DNA from 4 places in the Labrys sp. ALF-8 genome. Region 3 is predicted to be linked to each of the others. Evidence: predicted binding sites of a transcription regulator. Region 3 holds the regulator's gene; each other region holds the start of a gene.
The links. The regulator PhoB, encoded in region 3, activates phosphate uptake and scavenging genes when phosphate is short. The targets are predictions, from matches to a motif close to TGTCATNNANCTGTCAT.
Positions count from the first base shown of each region.

Region 1: a site for PhoB is predicted at 2,127-2,143, ahead of phnC (phosphonate ABC transporter ATP-binding protein). Genes of this name have one in related genera too.
Region 2: a site for PhoB is predicted at 1,689-1,705, ahead of AC6H34_RS17895 (BtaA family protein). Genes of this name have one in related genera too.
Region 4: a site for PhoB is predicted at 1,175-1,191, ahead of AC6H34_RS04600 (YdcH family protein). Genes of this name have one in related genera too.

Region 1 is NZ_AP048537.1:3,895,824-3,899,054, forward strand. Features, by position in the region: gene phnE (phosphonate ABC transporter, permease protein PhnE) at 1-143, opposite strand, end outside; gene phnD (phosphonate ABC transporter substrate-binding protein) at 250-1,182, opposite strand; gene phnC (phosphonate ABC transporter ATP-binding protein) at 1,250-2,056, opposite strand; gene AC6H34_RS17860 (DapH/DapD/GlmU-related protein) at 2,290-2,934, shown strand; gene AC6H34_RS17865 (MaoC family dehydratase) at 2,939-3,231, shown strand, end outside.
Region 2 is NZ_AP048537.1:3,902,976-3,906,206, reverse strand. Features, by position in the region: gene AC6H34_RS17900 (ABC transporter ATP-binding protein) at 1-1,557, shown strand, start outside; gene AC6H34_RS17895 (BtaA family protein) at 1,769-3,028, shown strand; gene AC6H34_RS17890 (class I SAM-dependent methyltransferase) at 3,025-3,231, shown strand, end outside.
Region 3 is NZ_AP048537.1:3,210,442-3,213,672, forward strand. Features, by position in the region: gene AC6H34_RS14790 (MFS transporter) at 1-1,167, shown strand, start outside; gene phoB (phosphate regulon transcriptional regulator PhoB) at 1,288-1,989, opposite strand; gene phoU (phosphate signaling complex protein PhoU) at 2,004-2,723, opposite strand; gene pstB (phosphate ABC transporter ATP-binding protein PstB) at 2,785-3,231, opposite strand, start outside.
Region 4 is NZ_AP048537.1:1,010,496-1,013,726, forward strand. Features, by position in the region: gene gcvA (transcriptional regulator GcvA) at 1-534, shown strand, start outside; gene AC6H34_RS04595 (YdcH family protein) at 586-804, opposite strand; gene AC6H34_RS04600 (YdcH family protein) at 1,206-1,385, shown strand; gene AC6H34_RS04605 (DUF6600 domain-containing protein) at 1,662-2,720, shown strand; gene AC6H34_RS04610 (creatininase family protein) at 2,738-3,231, shown strand, end outside.

The DNA of each region.
Region 1 (3,231 bases), 690 kb from region 3:
GCTATGTAGGCGGCGAGGAAATAGAGGGCGATGCCGACGAGAAAGCCGAGCCAGACCTTGCGCCGCTTGACCGCAATGGCTGCCTGATAAGTGGCCAGCAGGGCCTTCGACTGGCCTTCGGGCAAATGGTTGATAGCCGGCAAAACGTAGTCCCCGGGTACGCGAATTAACGATCCGCTGTTGGACTCTCGATCCTACGATTGTCGGAGCGGGACTGGATCAGCCCCGCTCCGACAATCACGTGGATCCTTACTGCGTCTTGCGCAGGCTGTCGTTGAACTTCACCATTTCGACGATCGGCTCATATTCCTTGGCGGAGATCGGCGCGAGCTCGAGATCCTTGCCGTCGGAAAGCTTGTCGAAGTTGGGCTTGTCGTTCTTCGCGTAGTCGGTCAATGCAGTGGCGATCTTCTTCTTCAGATCGTCGGGCAGCGAGGACAGCACGGCATACGGGCCTTCCGGGAGGAAGGGGGTTTTGTAGATGACGCGGAAGTCGGCCTTGGTCATCAGGGTGCCGTCATCCTTCTTGAGGATGCCGCGGCTCAGCATGCGGGTGAGATTGGAGTCGTCCTCGGAATTCCAGCTGTTGGCGGCGGCGTCGGCCGTGCCCTGGGCGAGCGCGAGGACGGCATTGTCGTGGCTGCCGGCATAGAAGCTGGAGCCGAAGAAGCTGTCGATGTCGATGCCTTCGCTGTGCAGACCGTAGCGCGGGGCGTTGTTCCCTGAGGTGGAGTTGGGATCGACCAGAGCGAGTTTCTTGCCCTTGAGGTCCGCGACCGTCTTGTACGGGCTCTCAGCCTTCACGTAGATGACCGAATAGTAGCCGGTCAGGCCGTTGTTGTGGCGGGAAACGGCGACCGGCTCGGCGGCGACGCCCGTGATCACGGCGCGGGCATAGGAGGCAGGTCCGTAGAAGGCGATCTGCGCGAAGCCGGCGCGCTGGGCTTCGATGACGGCGGCGTAGTCGTTCGCGATGTTGAGCTTTACGGGCACGCCCACCTGCTTGGCCAGGTAATCGGCGAGCGGCTGATAGCGGTCGGCGGTGGTAGAGGCGTTCTCGGCCGGAATGACCGCAAGCGTCAGTTCCGGATACTGGGCCTTCCAGTCCTGGGCATAGGAGGCGGTGGCGGTGAAGCTGATGGCTGCGGCGGCAAGGCCGAGCAGCTTACGGCGCGAAAGCATGGTTCTCTCCTGTCGAGATCTGTCGTCTTTTCGGTAACGCTCTGGTTACTTCGGTTGGCGGCCCGCCTCAGGCGGCAGCGCCCGCTGGGCTGGCTTGTCCGGCCCAATTCGCATCTGTTTCGGCATCCATGACCTCGCCGGCTTCGAGGCCGTAGAGGTTGCGCGCGGCATCGGCGGTAAGCGCGGCCGGGACGTCGTCGAACACCACCTGACCCGCCGACATGCCGATCAGGCGGTCGCAGTAGGACCGTGCGAGATCGAGCGAATGCAGGTTGCAGATCACGGTGATGCCGAAATGCCTGTTGATGCGCAGCAGGGCATCCATCACCACCTTGGTATTGCGGGGATCCAGCGAGGCGATCGGCTCGTCGGCGAGGATGATCGCGGGCTCTTGGACGAGGGCGCGCGCGATGGCCACGCGTTGCTGCTGGCCGCCCGAGAGACTGTCGGCACGCTGGGCGGCGAGGTTGGCAATGTCGAACTGCTCGAGCGCGGACAGGGCCAGTGCCTTGTCCGCCTTACTCCAGAGTTGCAGAACGGCGTTCGCGGTCGAGACCTTGTTGAGGCGGCCCATCAGCACGTTGGTCAGCACGTCCAGGCGACCGATGAGGTTGAATTGCTGGAAGATCATGGCGCAGCGCGCCCGCCAGTCGCGCAGGGCCTGCCCGCGAAGGGCGGTGACCTCGATGCCATCGAAGGCGATCTTGCCTTCGGAGGGATCGACGAGGCGGTTCAGCATGCGCAGGAGAGTCGATTTGCCGGCTCCGGAACGGCCGATCACACCGATGAAGGCACCCGGCGCGATCTCCAGATTCACGTTTGAAACGGCGGTCTTGCCGCCGAAACGGCGAGATACGCCCTCGATTGCCAGCATGGAAATGCCCCCTTCGCATTTGCAGCGTGCCAGCGGTAACCCCGCCCGGTTACAGCGGGATGGCGTTTGAATGACGCTTCGATGACCTTGCCCACGTGGGATGTGTCGCAATCATGAATTGTGGGCCGTTCTTCAGCCTGTGCCGGCGGCGTTGAGCCCGGGCACCTCGTCTCCCGTCATCGAAACGTCGTCCGGCGATGGGAAGGGGACATTTTTCGAGGAGAGCACAGCCCATGGCCAAACTCGGCATCACGCCATACGTCGCCCCGACGGCCGTCGTCACGGCGAGCCGCCTCGGTCGCTATACGGAGGTCGGGGCCCGCAGCAGTCTCCTCGAAGTGGACCTCGGCGATTATTCCTATGTCGTCAACGACGCCAACATCGCCTATGCGCAGATCGGCCGTTTCGTTTCGATCGCCGCCCAGACCGGCATCAATCCGGGCAACCATCCGATGCAGCGGGCGAGCCAGGCGCACTTCACCTACCGCTCCTCGGCCTATTTCGAAGGTGAGAGCGACGAGGATGCGTTCTTCGCCTGGCGCCGCTCCCGCCTGGTGCGAATCGGCCATGATGTCTGGATCGGTCACGGCGCGGTGGTCCTCCCCGGGCGCAGCATCGGGACGGGTGCCGTGATCGGAGCCGGCGCGGTCGTCACGAAGGACGTCGAGGCCTACACCATCGTCGCGGGCAATCCAGCCAGGCCGATTCGCCGACGCTTCAGCGAAGACGTCGCCACGCGCCTCGAAGCGCTGGCCTGGTGGGATTGGCCGCACGGGACCCTGCGCATGGCCCTGCCCGATTTCCGCTCGCTCGAAGTTGAAGCGTTCCTCGACAGATATGAGGGTCTTGCCGTGGACGGGGCAATCGGTTCAATCTGAGGACATGGCCGATGCACTGCTCCATTACGAAGATTTTCCAGTCGGTGAAGTCGTCACCTACGGTTCCTACAAGCTCACGCGCGAGGCCGTCCTGGCCTTCGCCCGCGAATACGATCCACAGCCCTTCCATCTCGACGAGGAGGCGGCAAGGGATACGATCCTTGGCGGGCTGGCTGCTTCCGGGTGGCATGCCTGCTCCATCATGATGCGCCTCAACTGCGACGGTTTCCTGCTGAACTCCACATCTATGGGAGCGCCGGGGATCGACGAAGTGAAGTGGCTGGCGCCGCTCCGGCC
Region 2 (3,231 bases), 690 kb from region 3:
CTCCACGCCGTCCGGGGAGTCGACATCAAGGTGAGGCGGGGCGAGACGGTCGCCATCGTCGGCGAGTCCGGCTCCGGCAAGAGCCAGACCATGATGGCGACCATGGGACTGCTCGCCGGCAACGGACGGGCCACGGGGTCCGCCCTGTATCGCGGTCGCGAATTGCTGGGGCTCAAGCCGAAAGCCCTCAACCAGGTGCGCGGCGCCAAGATCACCATGATCTTCCAGGAGCCGATGACTTCGCTCGATCCGCTCTATCGCATCGGCCGCCAGGTCGCCGAGCCGATCGTCCACCATCAGGGGATCAGCTACGCGCAGGCCCGCACGAAGGTGATCGATCTCCTTCGGCTGGTGGGCATTCCCCACCCGGAACGCCGCGTCGACGCCTTTCCGCACGAGATGTCGGGCGGGCAGCGCCAGCGCGTGATGATCGCCATGGCGCTCGCCAACCAGCCGGACGTGCTGATCGCAGACGAACCGACGACGGCACTCGACGTGACCGTACAGGCACAGATCCTGGCCTTGCTGGCCGAACTGCGCGAACGCCTGGGCATGGCGATCGTCTTCATCAGCCACGACCTCAACGTCGTGCGCCGCTTCGCCGACCGCGTTTATGTCATGCGCCATGGGGAGGTGGTGGAGGAAGGGCCGATCGAGGATGTCTTCGGTCACCCTCGCAATCCCTACACGCGGATGCTGCTCGCGTCCGAGCCATCGGGCAGCAAGGCCCCGCCGGCGGCGGGCGCGCCGGTGCTGCTGGAGGGCCGGGACGTCAGGGTCAGTTTCCGTCTTCCCGGAGGCGGCCTGTTCAGCCGCCATCCGGCCATCGAGCTCAAGGCAGTGGATGGCGTCTCGCTGCGCCTCCAGCGAGGGCAGACCATCGGTATCGTCGGCGAATCGGGTTCGGGCAAATCCACCCTCGGACGCGCCCTGCTCCGGCTGAATGCCGCCCAGGGGCATATCCTTTTCGACGGCCGGGACATCTCCCAGGCGGACAAATCGGCCATGCGGCCTCTGCGCCGCGCCCTGCAGCTCGTGTTCCAGGACCCGTACGGTTCCCTGTCGCCGCGCATGACGGTGGGCGCCATCGTCACCGAAGGGCTGAAGGTTCATGAACCGGACCTGTCGGCGGCCGAGCGCGACAGGCGCGCGGTCCAGGCGCTGACGGAGGTCGGCCTCGATCCCGTCGCCCGCAACCGCTATCCTCACGAATTCTCAGGCGGCCAGCGCCAGCGTATCGCCATCGCACGGGCCATGATCCTGAAACCCAGGGTCGTGATCCTGGACGAGCCGACCTCCGCCCTCGATCGCTCGGTGCAGAAGCAGATCGTGGAGTTGCTGCGCGACCTGCAGGCCAGGCACGATCTCTCCTACCTCTTCATCAGCCATGATCTGGCCGTGGTGCGCGCACTCTCCGACTATGTCATCGTCATGCGCGAGGGACGTATCGTGGAGGAAGGCTCCACCCGGCAGATCTTCGACTCACCCCGCGAGGCCTATACTCGGGCCTTGATGGCCGCCGCACTGGGAACAGAGCCTCTGGCAGCTTCGGCGTGATGCCCAACGCACCAGGTTTCCAGGGCGCTTCCAGAGTTTGCGAGCTGGGAAGGTCCGGAAATCGCTGTACCGCATCATCCCGGCGCCCATTTCCGGCGGCTTCCACGAAAACGGGAGAGGTGCGCGCGCCCTGTCATCCGTCCGTCACCTCCGCGTCGTATCCGCGACAACCTGCGTCGTAACTCGGATTTCCCGAACGGCGAAACAAGGGATGGCGGATGTGAGCACGGTTGAAGCACGCGCCCCGGCGAAGGGGCATGTGAAGCAGGCAGTCGAACACCACAAATTGCTGTCGTTGCGCGGCATCCAGGACCGGCTCTTCACCCTCGCCTTCAGCGGCCTGGTCTATGCGCAGATCTGGGAGGATCCCGAGATCGACATGGAGGCCCTCGCCCTCAAGCCGGACGACAGGCTCGTCGCCATCGCCTCCGGCGGCTGCAATGTGATGAGCTACCTCACCGCCAATCCCGCCTCGATCACCGCCGTCGATCTCAACCGCCACCATATCGCGCTGAACAGGCTCAAGGTCGCCGCGGCACGGCATTTGCCGAGCCACGAGGCGTTCTACGATTTCTTCGCGCGGGCCGGCCGGCGCAACAATGTCGCAGCCTACGAGACCCATCTGCGCCCGCTTCTGGATGAGGAGACGCGCACCTACTGGGACGGGCGCGATACGCTCGGACGCAGGCGCATCGGATATTTCGCGAAGAACCTCTATCGCCACGGCCTGCTCGGACGCTTCATCGGCCTCGGCCATTTCCTCGGCAAGCTGCATCGCATCAATCCGGGCGATCTCCTGGCCGCGCGCGACCTGGCCGAGCAGCGCCGCGTTTTCGACGAGCGCATCGCGCCGCTGTTCGAGCGGCCCCACATCAAGTGGCTGACCCGCCGCCGCGCCTCGCTCTACGGCCTCGGCATTCCGCCGGCGCAATATGATGCGCTCGCCGACGCCGCCGCGGAGGGCGGCGAGATCGCCGACGTGCTGCGCGAAAGGCTGGAACGCCTCGCCTGTGACTTCGACCTAAAGAACAATTATTTCGCCTGGCAGGCCTTCGGCCGCGGCTACAAGCCCGAGGGCGACGGTCCGGTGCCGCCCTATCTCGCAGCCTCATCCTTCGAGGCCGTCCGCAACCGTGCCGGCCGTATCGACGTGCGCCACGTCAATCTGATCGACCATCTCAAGGCCCAGCCCGCGGCAAGCCTCGATGCCTATGTGCTGCTCGACGCGCAGGATTGGATGACGGACACGATCCTCACCAAGCTCTGGAGCGAAATCACCCGCACGGCACGGCCCGGTGCCCGCGTCATCTTCCGCACGGCCGCGGAAGACAGCCTGCTGCCGGGGCGCATTCCCGACGATCTGCTCGCCCGCTGGTCCTACGACCGCGAACGGTGCCGCGAGTTGACCGCGCGAGACCGTTCCGCCATCTATGGCGGCTTCCATCTCTATGAGCTCAGGACAGTCCATTGAGCGCGCAGCAGGAGATCAAGGCTTCCGCGCAGGCCGCGGAGGCGATGAACCGGATTTATCGCTATCAGCGCTACATCTATGATCTCACCCGTAAATATTACCTGCTTGGCCGCGACAGGCTGATCGCCTCGATCAAGCCGGGCGCAGGCGATGCGATCCTGGAGATCGGCTGCGGCACGGGACGCAATCTCGTTGCCGTGGCG
Region 3 (3,231 bases):
GGACGTGAGCGCAGCATGGCCTTCGCGATGTGGGGGATCGTACTGGGTATAGGATTGGGCTTCGGTCCCATCATCGGCGCGGTGATCGTAGCATTGGCGACCTGGCAGTGGGTGTTCCTGGTGCATGTGCCGCTGACCGTCCTCACTCTGGCCCTGGCCCTAGTGGGCGTCCGGGAATCACGCGATCCCCAGGCCGAGAGGCTCGACATCCTCGGCATCGTCACCTTGTCGGTGGCCGTGTTCGGCCTGGCCTACTTCATCACGCAGGGGCCTGACCTCGGCTTCACCAGCCTCGCCGCCCTCCTCATCCTGGCTGCGGCAGCGATAAGCTTCCTGCTCTTCATCCTGGTCGAGCGGATGAGCGCACGCCCGATGTTCGATTTTTCCGTCTTCAGGATCAGGAACTTCTCCGGCGCGATCATGGGCTCCATCGGCATGAACTTCAGCTTCTGGCCTTTCATCATCTACCTGCCGATCTATTTCCAGGCAGGATTGGGATACGACACCGTGGCCGCCGGAGCGGCCCTGCTGGCCTATACGCTGCCGACCCTCTTCGTACCGCCGCTGGCCGAGCGTCTCATGCTGCGCTACCAGGCCCGCGTGGTCATTCCAGGGGGGCTTTTCGTGATCGGGCTGGGCTTCATCCTGATGATGCTTGGCACCGCTCTCGATCATGCCAACTGGCTGACGATGCTCCCGGGCTGCATTGTCGCCGGCAGCGGACTCGGCCTTACAAACACGCCGGTGACCAACACCACGACGGGCTCCGTTTCCATGCATCGCACGGGCATGGCGTCCGGCATCGATGTCAGCGCCAGGCTGATCACCCTGGCCATCAATATCGCCCTGATGGGCGTGATCCTGGTGGCGGGTGTCGCCTCTTCTCTGGCGGACGCCCTGCCTGGAGTGATCGAGGGCACGCAACTGCGCCTGCTGGCAGAGACCATTGCCGCCGGAAATCTCGACTCGCTCCGGCAGGGCATGCCGGGACTGTCATCTGCCGTACCGACGGACGCGGCCGTGCACGCTGCGCTCATGCATGGGTTCGGTCTGGTGATGCTTTATGGCGCGCTGGGGGTATGGGCGCTGGCGGCAACGAGCTTCGTGATCTTCGGGCGACGGCGACATGCCGCCGCGCTGGGCTGCCCCATGGAAGAGGCTTGCTGACCGTCCCCGGGAAGATCTCCCTCCGAAACCGTACGGCAACGAGAAGGGCGCAACCCCTGGGGTGCGCCCTTCTCGGCATAGAGTCTCCGGGCAGATATCGCGATATTCGCGCGCGCCGGCTCAGCCCTGCTTGGAGAAGGTCTCGTCAAAGGAGTAGCCGGCACCGCGAACGGTGCGGATGGGATCGATTTCCCGGGTACGGTTCATGGCCTTGCGCAAGCGGCCAACATGCACGTCCACGGTGCGCTCGTCGATATAGACGTCGCGGCCCCAGACGCTGTCGAGCAGTTGCTCGCGGGCAAAGACCCGGCCAGGCGCCTGCATCAGGAACTCCAGCAGGCGGAATTCCGTCGGTCCGAGGCGGATTTCGCGATTGCCGCGATGGACCCGCTTGGTCTCGCGGTCGAGCGAGATGTCGCCGGCCTTGAGCAGGGAGGAGACATGCTCGGGCTTGGCGCGGCGCAGCAGGGCCCGCACGCGCGCGGAAAGCTCGGGCACGGAGAAGGGCTTGACCACATAGTCGTCCGCGCCGGTGGCGAGGCCACGCACCCGCTCCGTCTCCTCTCCACGCGCCGTCAGCATGATCACCGGCAGCCTCTCGGTCTCCGGCCGCATGCGGATGCGGCGGCAAAGCTCGATGCCTGACAGGCCAGGCAGCATCCAGTCCAGCAGCACGAGATCGGGAACGCTTTCGCGCAGGCGGATCTCGGCATCGTCGCCCCGCGACACGCTGTCGACCTCATAGCCTTCGGCTTCGAGGTTGTAGCGCAGCAGGAGCGTGAGGGCTTCTTCGTCCTCGACGATCAGAACCTTGGGAGGCATGGCCGATCCCTCTGTTACTTAGCCGGCACGGGGAGGTCGACAAGGGAGGTGCTGGTATCCGCCTTCGGTCGTTCGCCGGCGGGCGACTCCCCGGTCACCAGATAGTGCACCGTCTCGGCGATGTTGGTGGCGTGGTCTCCGATGCGCTCGATATTCTTGGCGCAGAAGAGCAGGTGGGTGCAGAAGCCGATGTTGCGCGGATCCTCCATCATGTAGGTCAGGAGTTCGCGGAACAGCGAGGTGTACATGGCATCGATCTCGCCGTCCGAATTCCAGACTGCGAGCGCCTCCTCGACATTGCGCTGGGCAAAGGCATCGAGCACCTGCTTGAGCTGCTCGAGCACGAGATCGGCCATGTGGTCGAAGCCACCGAAGAGCTGGTTGGACTGCACGTGTCCCTGGATGGCGATGACGCGCTTGGCGACGTTCTTGCCAAGGTCACCGATACGCTCGAGGTCGTTGGCCACGCGCAAGGCCGAGACGATCTCGCGCAGGTCGAGCGCCAGCGGCTGGCGCTTGGCGATGATCAGGATGGCCCTCTCCTCGACCTGGCGCTGAAGCCGGTCGATGGTGTTGTCGAGTTCGATGACCGACTTGGCGCGCTGAGAGTCCCGCTTGAGCAGCGCCTCGACGCTGTCTGCGACACTCTTCTCGGCCAGGCCGCCCATTTCGGCGATCATGTTGCGCAGTTCGCGCAATTCCTGATCGAAGGAGGTAACGATGTGATCGGACATGCCGCTCTCCAAATTCCTTGTCGCCGCCGCCTGTGCGGCGGCCTGAATACCTGCTTGCGGATCAGCCGAAACGGCCGGTGATGTAATCCTGCGTGCGGGTGTCATTCGGGTTGGTGAAGATCTTGTTCGTCGGTCCAACCTCGATGAGGTCGCCGAGGTAGAAGAAGGCCGTGGTGTCGGCGCTGCGTGCCGCCTGCTGCATATTGTGCGTCACGATCACGATGGTGAACTCGCGCTTCAATTCGTCGATCAGTTCCTCGATCTTCGCCGTGGAGATCGGGTCGAGCGCCGAGGTCGGTTCGTCGAGGAGCACTACTTCGGGCTTTACCGCGATAGTACGGGCGATGCACAGGCGCTGCTGCTGGCCGCCCGACATGCCGAGGGCGGAGGCGCCGAGGCGGTCCTTGACCTCGTTCCAGAGCGCCGCCTTGGTGAGGCACCATTCGACGCGCTGGTCCATCTCGGACTTGGAGACGCTTTCATGCAGGCGCACGCCGAAAGCGATGTT
Region 4 (3,231 bases), 2.2 Mb from region 3:
GACACGTTGACCGATTTCAACCGCGACGAGATCGACGTGGGCATTCGCTTCGGGCGCGGCGTCTATCCGGGCCTGCGTTCGGACCGCCTTTTCGACGAGGCCGTCTTCCCCATCTGCAGCCCTCGGCTTCTCCAGGGAGCGATCCCGCTGCGCGAGCCGAACGATCTGCAGCACTTCACCCTCATCCATCTCGATTGGTATGGACAGGATGATGCCTGGCCGGATTGGCGCATGTGGCTGCTGGCCGCCAAGGCGGACAAGCCCGATCCGAACCGGGGGCTGCATTTCAGCCAGTCGATCATGACGCTGCAGGCGGCCATCGACGGCCAGGGCGTCGCGCTGGGCAACACCAGCCTCGTCGGAGACGATCTTGCGGCGGGACGGCTGGTGCGCCCCTTCGATCTCTCGCTCAGGATCGCGCCGGAATTCGCCTACTACCTGGTGGCGCCCAAGACCAAGGCCGACAAACCGATGATCAAGGCCTTCCGCGAATGGGTGCTGGGTGAAATCCAGAGCGGCACGACGCCGGGATAGGCGGGACGCGCGAACGCCCTCGTCCGCAACGCCGGCCTCGCGCATTTTGCCTTAGGCGATGATATCCGGGGTTAGCATATCCTCGATATAGGAGATGCGATCCTTGAGATTGAGCTTGCGCTTCTTCAGGCGCTGCAGTTGCAGGCGATCCGGCGAGCCCAACTGTTCGAGGGCTGCGATCGCTGCATCGAGGTCGCGGTGTTCCTGGCGCAATTGTCCCAGTTCCGCAACCAACGCGGCTTCCTCCTCCTGACTAAGCGGATTTGACAAGCCTGTACCCTTCCGTTCCAAACGCGCGCAGCCATGGAACGCACCATGCCGCGGTTCTTGTCGCCTTGCCCGGACAGCCTCCAGGGAAAAGATTATAGCCCAAACTATGCCGGTGCGATTCAGCTCCCGCAAGCGCTGCTGCAAGATATCGCCACTTATTTACACGCCTTTGGTGGACATTGTGCAGCAGGCAATGAGGAGGTGGCTCTAGCCCCTTGTTTCGGCAGCTCTTTTGGAACCGTCGCCTGCTTCTTGTACCGTAGGGTAAGACATTGTTCCGACTAATCTAATTGCTGCTTCGCACAAACCGCGCCCGCTGGAAGAACTCGAATTTTCCTTCGACAAGCCCCTGATTTCGTGACAACGTTAGATGTCGGAACTGTGACAACAAGGAGCCGTTAATGCCTGTGCAGCCGCATCTGGTCGAGTTGGAGCGTAAACATCACGCTCTGGAAGCAGAACTCACCATCGCCTTGTCTCATCCCTCCTCGGACGATCTCAAGATTGCAGAGCTGAAGCGTAAGAAACTCCTTTTGAAAGACGAAATCGCCAAGTTGAAAGCCGCTGGGACGGTACACTGACCCAGCAGACGCTGGAACGTTCCCCGCCGCCGGCCCGGAGTTGATCCGGAGCCGGCGGTTTCATTTTCACCCCCTATCCAGAGCCGCTGCAGTTCCAACGCCGGCATGTTGTGCCAATTGATACGGACAGGTCACGCCGGGCGGCGCACCATGACGGGAGCTTGAGGCTAATCCGGTATTGGGGGGCGTGCGATGGCCTGCACGAGGGGAAAGTTCGGAACTGTCCTGTTCACTTCGGCTATGCTTGGTTTGTTGGTGCTCGCGCCACTGGTTGGGATGAGTGCTCCGGCGATCGCCGCGGCGGCAGCCCCGATCCAGCCTCAGCCGCCCACCCTCGACGAATTCAAGACAACGTTGTCCCGGTTCGGGCAGTTCATCTATTCGGAGCGCTACGGCAATGTATGGCAGCCGACCTCCCTGCCCGCGGGCTGGCATCCCTACCCCGCGTGCCACTGGATCTACGACCGCACCTACGGCTGGACCTACGACGATCCCACCACCTGGGGCAAGATCGTGCATCATTACGGGCGCTGGGCCCATGACGATCAGGCCGGCTGGATCTGGGTTCCCGGTACCGAATGGGCGCCGGCATGGGTGATCTGGCGCAGCGGGGGAGACTGGACGGGATGGGCGCCCACGCCGCCAGCCAGCGACCAGCAGGAAATCACCCTCGCCAGCTTCAACGCGGACAAGCAGTGGACTTTCATCGAGACGGCCAGGCTCGCCAATCGCTGCGACGCGGAGCCTGCTGCGATACCCGCGGCGTTCCCCGCCAGCACTCCGGTCACCTCCATCAGGGTGGTGCGCGGCATCGCCGTGTATGTGTTGCCGCAACCGGTGAATGTGATGGACTACGATACCGGGCCCGTGGCGCCCTGGAAGCCTGAATTCCTCGGTGAATGGCTGCTCTGGCTGAACGCGGCCGCATCTTCCGTGAAACTCGACATCGGGCCTGCCAGCGCGGCACTGTGTACGCCGGCTGCGCCGGCGGTCGCTCCCTATGTCTCGACGCCGCCGCCCCCGCCGGCGCCGCAGAAGACTCCGAAGAGACGGGCTTCGAAGAAGGACTATCAACCTCCACACCCCAACCGCCAGCCTGTGCTTGTGGAGCAGGGCCCGGCATATGAGTCGCCGCCCGCCTATGTCGATCCGCCCTTGCGTCGACGACCGCCCCCGGACTGGGGTCCCGGCCCCATCCTGCATGTGCCGCCCTATGTCCGCCCCCGGCCCTATCCACGCCCCGTGGCGAGCCCTGAGGCCTATCCGGACAGACCCTACTATCCGCGTCGGCCGCGCGTCCTCCCCGCCCCCTATGGCGAGCCGGTGATCCGGTAGGCCCGGGCGCATAGGGGATGCCCGCGGGACTGGAACTCGGCGCGTCCTGGCTCTATCGTCTGGGCTTCCCTCCCCGCCTGGACTTTGCCATGCCCTCTTCCATATCCCTGCCCCGTCGCCATTGGTTCGAGATGACGACGGAGGAGTTCCGCACCTCCGACACTTCTTCCTGGATCGCCGTGCTGCCGATCGCCGCGATCGAACAACATGGTCCCCACCTGCCCGTCGGCGTCGACAGCATGATCATGCAGGGTTATCTCGACCGGGCGGTCCCCCTCATCCCCGGCGACATCCCCGCTACCTTCCTGCCCATCCAGACGATCGGCAAGTCGAACGAGCACCTGGAATTCCCCGGGACCATTACCCTGTCGGCCGAGACGGTGCTGCGCGCCTGGGTCGAGATCGGAGAGAGCATCCACCGCGCCGGCGTGAAGAAGCTGCTGATCGTCAACTCGCATGGCGGCAACATGACGGCCATGGACATGGTGGCGCGCGAACTGCGCGTTCGCCA